DNA from 2 places in the Arthrobacter sp. FB24 genome. Region 2 is predicted to be linked to the other one. Evidence: predicted binding sites of a transcription regulator. Region 2 holds the regulator's gene; the other holds the start of a gene.
The links. The regulator HrcA, encoded in region 2, represses chaperone genes, less so after heat shock. The targets are predictions, from matches to a motif close to TTNGCACTCGNNNNNNNCGAGTGCNAA.
Positions count from the first base shown of each region.

Region 1: groES (co-chaperone GroES) is a predicted target of HrcA. The motif match lies at 1,645-1,671, and genes of this name have one in related genera.

Region 1 covers NC_008541.1:3,251,063-3,255,441, forward strand. Annotated here, with positions in the region: gene groL (chaperonin GroEL) at 1-1,113, opposite strand, end outside; gene groES (co-chaperone GroES) at 1,193-1,486, opposite strand; gene ARTH_RS14665 (hypothetical protein) at 1,693-2,091, opposite strand; gene ARTH_RS14670 (class I SAM-dependent methyltransferase) at 2,147-3,391, shown strand; gene ARTH_RS14675 (shikimate 5-dehydrogenase) at 3,405-4,235, opposite strand; gene ARTH_RS14680 (glycoside hydrolase family 3 N-terminal domain-containing protein) at 4,294-4,379, opposite strand, start outside.
Region 2 covers NC_008541.1:2,513,603-2,517,981, forward strand. Annotated here, with positions in the region: gene ARTH_RS11300 (16S rRNA (uracil(1498)-N(3))-methyltransferase) at 1-469, opposite strand, end outside; gene dnaJ (molecular chaperone DnaJ) at 472-1,599, opposite strand; gene hrcA (heat-inducible transcriptional repressor HrcA) at 1,694-2,707, opposite strand; gene ARTH_RS11315 (DUF3097 domain-containing protein) at 2,952-3,803, shown strand; gene ARTH_RS11320 (DUF4870 domain-containing protein) at 3,971-4,379, shown strand, end outside.

The DNA of each region.
Region 1 (4,379 bases), 740 kb from region 2:
GCCGGCCAGCTTGGCCAGGCGCTCCTGGAGCTTTTCCTTGTCCCAGTCGGAGTCGGTGCGGGTCAGCTCGGCGCGCAGCTGGGCAACGCGTGCCGCTACGTCCTCGGCCGTGCCGGCGCCGTCAACAATGGTGGTGTTGTCCTTGGTCACCGTGATGCGGCGGGCCGTGCCCAGCACCTCGAGGCCAACGGAATCAAGGCTGAGGCCCAGTTCCGGGGAGACAACCTGCGCACCGGTGAGGGTGGCGATGTCCTGCAGCATGGCCTTGCGGCGGTCACCGAAGCCCGGAGCCTTGACGGCAACGACGTTCAGGGTGCCGCGGATGCGGTTGACGATGAGCGTGGACAGGGCCTCGCCCTCGACGTCCTCGGCAATGATGAACAGCGGCTTGGAGCTCTGCAGCGCTTTCTCCAGGAGGGGCAGGAATTCCTGCACCGAGGAGATCTTGCCCTGGTTGATCAGGATAAGGGCGTCTTCGAGGACTGCCTCCTGGCGTTCCGCGTCGGTGACGAAGTACGGGGAAAGGTAGCCCTTGTCGAACTGCATGCCCTCGGTGAGGACGAGCTCGGTCTGCGTGGTGGAGGACTCCTCGATGGTGATCACACCATCCTTGCCGACCTTGCCGAAAGCCTCGGCCAGGAGCTCGCCGATCTCGTCGCTCTGGGCGGAGATGGCTGCAACGTTCGCAACCTGGGAGCCTTCGACAGGGCGGGCGTTCTCCAGCAGGCGTGCTGCGACGGCTTCGACGGAAACCTCGATGCCGCGCTTGATCTGGCCCGGGGCGGCGCCAGCCGCCACGTTGCGCAGGCCTTCCTTGACCAGTGCCTGTGCCAGCACGGTGGCGGTGGTGGTGCCGTCGCCGGCAACATCGTTGGTCTTGGTGGCGACTTCCTTGGCCAGCTGCGCGCCGAGGTTCTCGAACGGGTCATCCAGTTCGACTTCGCGGGCGATGGTCACGCCGTCGTTCGTAATGGTGGGAGCGCCCCACTTCTTGTCCAGCACGACGTTGCGGCCGCGCGGGCCAAGCGTCACCTTGACAGTGTTGGCGAGCTTATCGATGCCGGCTTCAAGCGACCGGCGGGCAGCGTCGTTAAACGCAAGCTGCTTTGCCATGGTTTTGTCCTTTCAAGACAGAAACCCCGCGCAGCAGATTCATCGCTAACGACGAAACGGCTGCGCGGGGGTCCAAGAGTTACTTTACGACGATCGCCAGAACGTCGCGGGCGGACAGCACGAGGTACTCGGTGCCGCCGGTCTTGACTTCGGTTCCACCGTACTTGGAGTAGATAACGACGTCGCCAACGGCTACGTCGACCGGAACGCGGTTGCCATCTTCAAAGCGGCCGGGGCCGACTGCAACAACTTCACCTTCCTGCGGCTTCTCCTGCGCGGAGTCCGGGATAACCAGGCCGGAAGCCGTGGTCTGCTCTGCTTCGAGCGGGCGGACAACAATACGATCCTCAAGAGGCTTAATAGAGACCGACACTCGGACCTCTCCTTTACGTCAGCAAATTTATGGACTGGAAAACTGTTGCGCCTGAGCATACAAACCGTCGTCGCGGTGCCGGCAGCAGCGTGGCTGGCAGTTCTTCATGTGTTAGCACCCTCCTAGGGAGAGTGCTAATGATGACTCTATGTAAGTGGTTAGCACTCGGTCAAGGCGAGTGCCAGAATTTCGTCCCCGGTGAACGGCTAGCGCCCTGCCAGGTCCTCAAAATCGACGTCGTCACCGTCGTCCGTGTCGTCGTCGTTCGTAACGTTGCGGTTCCGGTAAAGCAGGACGGCGGCGGCGAGCGCCGTAACCACAGAGGCAATGAGGAACACGAGGCCGCCCGTTCGGACTGCCGCATAGGACTCGCGGATTTCCCGAGCCTCGTCGGTGGCGTCCTGGATGTTCTTGCCGCCCACCGAGTACACCGTTGCGTTGAAGGAATCCAGGAAGAAGATGATGACCAGAAGTGCCAGGCAGACCACGGCGATGGCGGAACCGGCGATCAGCGCAGTCCGGGCATATTTGGCAAGTCCGGTGTGCTGCGGGCGGTCATTGCCCTGGTCATCGACGGGTGGCTGCTGCACTGCGCTGTCTTCCATGCCTTCAACCCTAGCCGCACCGCGGGTGCAGGGCTCCTCGATTAGGCTTGATGACATGGCTGACGCATTGCAGGACCTGATCGCCCCGCTCCTGACCAGCGAAGGCTGGGAGCTGCTGGCGTCGCTGGGGCCCTACCGGGAGGACGACGCGTTCCGGCTCAACGAGTCGCTCCGGAAGGCCGGCCACTCCCCCGCACTGGTGTCCGCCGTCCTCACCCAGTCCAGGCTGCGGACCAAGGCCGAGGCCAAATTCGGCGAATTCGCCCGGCAGATGATCTTCACGCCCGCCGGGCTGGAGCAGGCCACCCGCCTCAACGTCGCCGCCCGGCACGCAGAACGGTTCGCGTCCGCCGGGATCGAGCATGTGGCCGATCTCGGCTGCGGGCTGGGTGCCGATTCGATGGCCCTGGCCTCCATGGACATCAGGGTTACCGCCGTGGAAATGGATGAGACCACCGCTGCCTGCGCCACCATGAACCTGATTCCTTTCCCGCACGCCAGCGTGGTCCACTCCGATGCGACCTCCGTCCCGCTCGAGGGCGTGGGCGGCGTCTGGCTGGATCCGGCCCGCCGCACCACCTCGACGTCCGGCACGCGGCGGATCTGGGATCCGGAGGAATTCTCCCCGCCGCTGTCCTTCGTGAAGTCCCTCGCTGAGTCCGGGCGGGCCGTGGGCGTAAAGATGGGTCCCGGCATCCCGCATGATTCCGTCCCCGCCGGCTGCGAAGCGCAGTGGGTGTCCGTGGGCGGCGACGTCACCGAAGTGACGCTGTGGTTCAACGCGGTCAGCCGGCCCGGCATCCGGCGGGCGGCGCTGCTGCTGGGCCCGCAGGGCGCGGCGGAAATCACCAGCGCGGAAGAGTTCGACGGCGGCCCGGTGGCGCCCGTGGGTCCTGTGGAGGGATACCTGTACGAACCGGACGGAGCCGTCATCCGGGCCGGGCTCGTGGCGGATGTCGCTGCCCGGCTGGGCGGCCACCTCCTGGATGAGCACATTGCCTACATCTGTGCCCCCGAGCTCGTGGACACCCCGTTTGCCAGGGCCTATAAGGTCCTTGAGGTCATGCCGTTCAACGTCAAGGCCCTCAAGGCCTGGGTGAAGCAGAACAACATCGGCGTGCTGGACATCAAGAAGCGCGGCACGTCCGTCACCCCGGAAGAACTCCGCAAGCAGCTCTTTGCCGGAGGAAAAAACGGCGGCAAGGGTTCGAAGGGCAAAAAGACAGCCACCCTGGTCCTCACCAGGATCGGCGAGGACCGGGTGGCCATCTCGGTGGAGCCTGTGCAGCCCCGGGTCTAGCTGCGGCCCAAAGCTACTGGGCCCGCATGAACTCTTCCGCCGCCCGGACCTGCTCGTCCGTGGGCCGGACACCGGTGTACAGCACAAACTGCTCCAGGGCCTGGATGGTGGCCACTTCCGCTCCGGTGATCACGGTCTTGCCGGCAGCGCGGGCCGCCTTGATGAGCGGCGTCTCGGCGGGCAGCGCAACGACGTCGAACACCACTTTCGCGGCGTCCACGGCCTCCTGCGGGAAGGACAGCGAGTCAGCATCCGGCCCTCCCGCCATGCCGACGGGCGTGACGTTGATGATCATGTCCGCCGTGCCGCCGGCGTCCGCCGCCGGGAGCTCGGGCCTCCACTTGAATCCGTAGAGGTCCGCCAGCGGCTTACCGGATGCCTCGTTCCGGGCCACGATGGTGACGTCCGTGAAGCCTGCGTCACGGAGGGCGGCGGCGGTGGCTTTGGCCATGCCCCCGGAACCCTTGAGCAGCACTGAATAGTTGGTGGGGACGGCGTTACGCTGCAGCAGCTGCTCGATGGCCGTGTAGTCGGTGTTGTACGCCGTGAGCCGGCCTCCGTCATTCACGATCGTGTTAACGGAATCGATGGCCTTGGCGGAGGGGTCCATGACGTCGACCAGCGCGATGACGTCTTCCTTGTACGGCATGGACACAGCGCAGCCCCGGATGCCCAGGCCCCTGACGCCGGCGATGGCTTGGGCCAGGTCCGTTGGCGCGAACGCCTTGTAGATCCAGTTCAGGCCCAGCTGCTCGTAAAGATGGTTGTGGAAGCGGGTCCCGTTGTTGCTCGGCCGGGCCGAGAGCGAGATGCACAGGGTCATGTCTTTATTCAGAATTGGCACTCGTCCATTAAACGCCCCCGGAGCCCGGGCAGCACTGTTACGCCACACGGCAGGGGCGTCAGCACCCGCTTCCGGGGGCGTGGGGGCCGACGGCGGCAGGCAGCTTTCCGGGTGCCGGCGCCTTGCCCGCCAGAACGGCAACCA
Region 2 (4,379 bases):
CGGCGGAACGGACCTCGGGAATCCAGGCCCGCCGCGCCTGCTTGGCCGCCGCGGTCACCACAGACTGCCACTTGGCGTGGGCCTTGGCGGCACGCTCGCCTTTCCAACGGACTATGGAGCGCTCCGACTGCCACGGGATGACGGCATCGATCCCCAGTTCAGTAGCTGTTTCCGCTGCCAGTTCGTCGCGGTCGCCTTTGGCCAGCGCCTGCACCAGGACGAGGCGGAGGTCCGGACGCTCCTCAGTTTCAAGGACCGAACACTCCACCGTCAGTTCGCCCTGGTCGACGGCCGCAACGGTGCCGGTGAGCCTCTTGCCCGCGCCGTCGGCGATGTCAACCGACTCCCCCACAGCGATCCGCTTGACGGTGATCGCGTGCCGGGCCTCAGCACCCTGGAGGACAAAGTGCGAACCGGGAACCTGTTCGTCCAGGGCTCCCGGGGTTGCGAAAAAGACCGGGTTGCTCACCGCTACAGGTTACCGAACCGGTCCCGCAGCTTGGCAAAAACTCCCCCGCTGGCGGTGAGTTTTCCCTCGGTGTACTGCTCGCCCCGCAGTTTGGCGAGCTGCCGGAGCAGGTCTTCCTGGGCGGCATCCAGCTTCGTCGGGGTTTCGACCTGCAGGTGAACCTTCAGGTCGCCGCGGCCGTAGCCCCGGAGATGGGTAACGCCGAGCCCGCGCAGGGTGATGACCTCGCCGGACTGGGTGCCCGCCTTGACGTCGATTTCCTGCTGGCCGTCGAAGGTGTCCAGGCTGAGCTCGGTGCCAAGGGCGGCGGCGGTCATGGGAATGTGCAGGGTGGCGTGAAGGTCGTCGCCGTCACGCACGTACGTGGCGTCGTTATTCACGCGGATCTCCACGTACAGGTCGCCTGAGGGGCCGCCGGCCGGGCCGGCTTCGCCCTGCCCGCCGAGCTGGATGCGGGTTCCGGTGGCGACGCCGGCGGGGACCTTGACCGTCAGCGAACGGCGGCTGCGGATGCGGCCCTGGCCGTTGCACTCGTTGCAGGGATCCTTGATGACGGTTCCGAAGCCTTCGCAGGAACCGCAGGGGGCAGCCGTCATGACCTGGCCCAGGATGGAACGAACGGCCCGCTGAACCTGGCCGCTTCCGCCGCAGATGTCGCAGCGCACCGGGTGGGCCCCGGGCTGGCAGCAGGATCCCTCGCAGGTGGGGCACGTAACGGCCGTGTCCACCTCAAGCTTCTTGTTCACGCCGAAGACGGCATCGCGAAGGTCGATGCGGACGCTGATGAGGGCGTCCTGCCCGCGGCGGACCCGCGAGGCCGGACCGGACGAACCGCCGGCGCCGAAGAAGGTGTCGAAGATGTCCTGGAAGGCAAAGCCCTGTCCCGAGTAGCCGGCGCCGCCGAAGCCGTTATCGGTGCCGTTCTCGTTGCCGGTCGTGTCGTAGACCCGGCGCTTTTGCGGGTCGGAAAGGACTTCGTAGGCGTGGGTGACAGCCTTGAAGCGGTCCGAGGCATCCTCACCGGGGTTCACATCCGGGTGCAGGGTGCGCGCAAGCTTTCGGTAGGCCTTCTTGATCTCTTCGCCCGTCGCTTCGGGTGAGACTCCAAGAACGTCGTAGTGGCTGCTCAAAGTTCGTATCTCTTCCTGGTTGTACTGCCTGTGGTGCTGCTGCTGCGCCCCGGAAGCCGGGACACGGAGGCCTGGTTGGCTGATGTAGGACCGGTCACGGCCCAAGGATCCTGGAAAGGTAGCGGGCCACGGCACGGACCGCGGCCATGGTTGTGGGATAGTCCATCCGGGTCGGGCCGAGTACGCCCACCTTGGCGCTGGAGCCGGGACCGTAGCCTGTGGCTACCACCGAGGCTTCCGCGAGTCCGTCGTAAGGGTTCTCCCTGCCGATGCTGACAGTGACACCGCGGGGGTCCTGGGCCATATCGCTGAGCAGGCGGAGCATGACCACCTGCTCCTCGAGTGCTTCGAGGACCGGGCCGATACTCAGCGGGAAGTCAACGTTGGACCGCGCGAGGTTCGCCGTGCCGGCCATGACCATCCGCTCCTCGCGGCTGCTGCTGGCCAGGGCATCCAGGCCACGGGCCAGCGCCTGGGCGGCATGCCGGCGTGACGGTTCACAACCGGCGACGACGGCGGGCAGCGCCTGCGGGAGCAGGCTCAGGGGTGTCCCCGCCAGGCTTTTCAGGAACCGCGCGCGGAGGCCGGCGAGGGCATCATCGCCGAGTTCCTGGCCGACGTCGATAACCCGCTGCTCGACCTTGCCGGTGTCCGCGATCAGCACGATCAGCACCTGCCGCGGCGCGAGCAGCACAAACTCGATATGCCGCACCATGGCGCGGCTGAGGTGCGGATACTGCACTACGGCCACCTGGTTGGTCAGCTGGGATAGCAGCCGCACGGTGCGCTCCAGGACGTCGTCCAGGTCCTCCGACCCTTCCAGGAGCGTCTGGATAGCCCGGCGTTCGGCCTGCGACAGCGGCTTGACGGCTGATATCTGGTCGACGAAAAGCCGATAGCCCTTGTCCGTGGGGATCCGGCCGGCACTGGTGTGCGGCGCCGTGATGAGGCCTTCGTCTTCCAACGCCGCCATGTCGTTGCGGATGGTGGCACTGGAGACTCCCAGGTGATGCCGCTCAACCAGTGCCTTGGAGCCCACAGGTTCGCGGGAATGGACGTAGTCCTCCACGATGGCCCGCAATACTTCAAGCTTGCGTGGCTCGCTCATTCTCCACCTCCGATCGGCTTTCCCGGTGCGCGGCCCGGCGCTGCGCCGGGCGCATGTCCCGTTATCCGTTAGCACTCGACATGTCTAAGTGCTAACCAGTCTAATATGAGTCGCCGCGTTGTTAGCATTGGTACCGCTCCTGGCGAAACCCGGGAGCGGGACTGGACGTGCACTGCCGTGAACCTACAGACGCCCTGTTCACTTCTCCTGTTTATTTTTTCTAGCGCAAGGCTGTGTCTATCCGATGTCGTACCAGAACTGGGGCCCGCAGGACATCACCGCTCCCCGGAAATCCGAGCTGCCCGAAGTGCCGGTCGAACGCGGCATGGTGCTCGAAGACGTGCAGTCCGGCTGGGTGGGGGCCGTTACCAGGGTGGAGAAGTCCGGCGGAATGCATGTTGTTGCCTTGGAGGACCGGCGGGGCAAATCACGCACGTTCCGGCTCGGCTACGGGTTCCTCCTGGAGGGCCTGCCGATCCGGCTGATGCCCCCGGCGCCCCGGCCGCAGGCAGCCTCTGCCGGATCCGGAAGGACGGCCTCCGGTTCCGTGCGGGTGGAAGGCCAGCGCGCCCAGGTGGCCAAGGCCAGCCGCATCTGGGTGGAAGGCAAGCACGACGCCGAACTCGTGGAAAAAGTCTGGGGTGACGATCTCCGCGTGGAGGGCATCGTCGTCGAACCTTTGCACGGCATTGACGACCTCACAGCGGCGGTTGCCGCGTTCCGGCCCGGCCCGGGCCGCCGGCTGGGGGTGCTGGTGGACCACCTGGTTGCCGACTCAAAGGAATCACGGATTGCCGATGCCGTGATGGCGTCCCCCGGCGCCGCCGGAAACGTGCTGATTGTGGGCCACCCCTACGTGGACGTGTGGCAGGCCATCCGGCCCGCCGTCCTGGGCATTGACGCATGGCCGGTCATCCCCCGGGGCATGGACTGGAAAACCGGCATCCTGACGGCCTTCGGCTGGCCCCACGAGACCAAGGAGGACATCGGCCTGGGCTGGCAGAAACTGCTCGGGGCAGTCCGCAGCTACGCGGACCTGGAACCGTCCCTGCTGGGCCGGGTGGAAGAGGTCATCGACTTCCTCACAGTGCCCTAGGTGGAAGAGCACAAGCCTGTTGACGGAAGTACGCAGTGCCGAGGGCGCCTGTTGAACTCTTCGAATGCACCCCTGACCCAGTATTCTTGATACGGCGGTTGTTGCTGTTGAGGCAGCGCCCGCTTTTCCGGGAACCACCGCACCACTGCAATCCGAAGGACGACACCGTGGCAGAAGACGCACGTGAACAACGGGACAACCAGGCCGGCCATGGCCAGCCCCAGTATCATGGTGTCCCCGCCAATGCCCTGCCGCTGACGGCCAACGAAGACCGGCAGTGGGCAACCCTCGCACACTTCGGCGGCATCCTCGGGTGCGTCCCGTCGCTGTTGATCTACCTGATTTTCAAGGACCGCGGCCCGTTCACGGCACAGGAGTCCAAGGAAGCGCTGAACTTCACCCTGCCTCCCACAATCGCCGCCGTCATCTGCAACATCCTGGTGATGCTGCCGGTGGTGGGTAACATCTTCGCAGTGCTGGCCACGCTGATCTGGATCGCTGTAACCTGCTTCTCCGTGGCGGCCGGTATCCACGTCAACCGTGGCCAGCCCCACCGCTACGACTTCAACCTGCGCT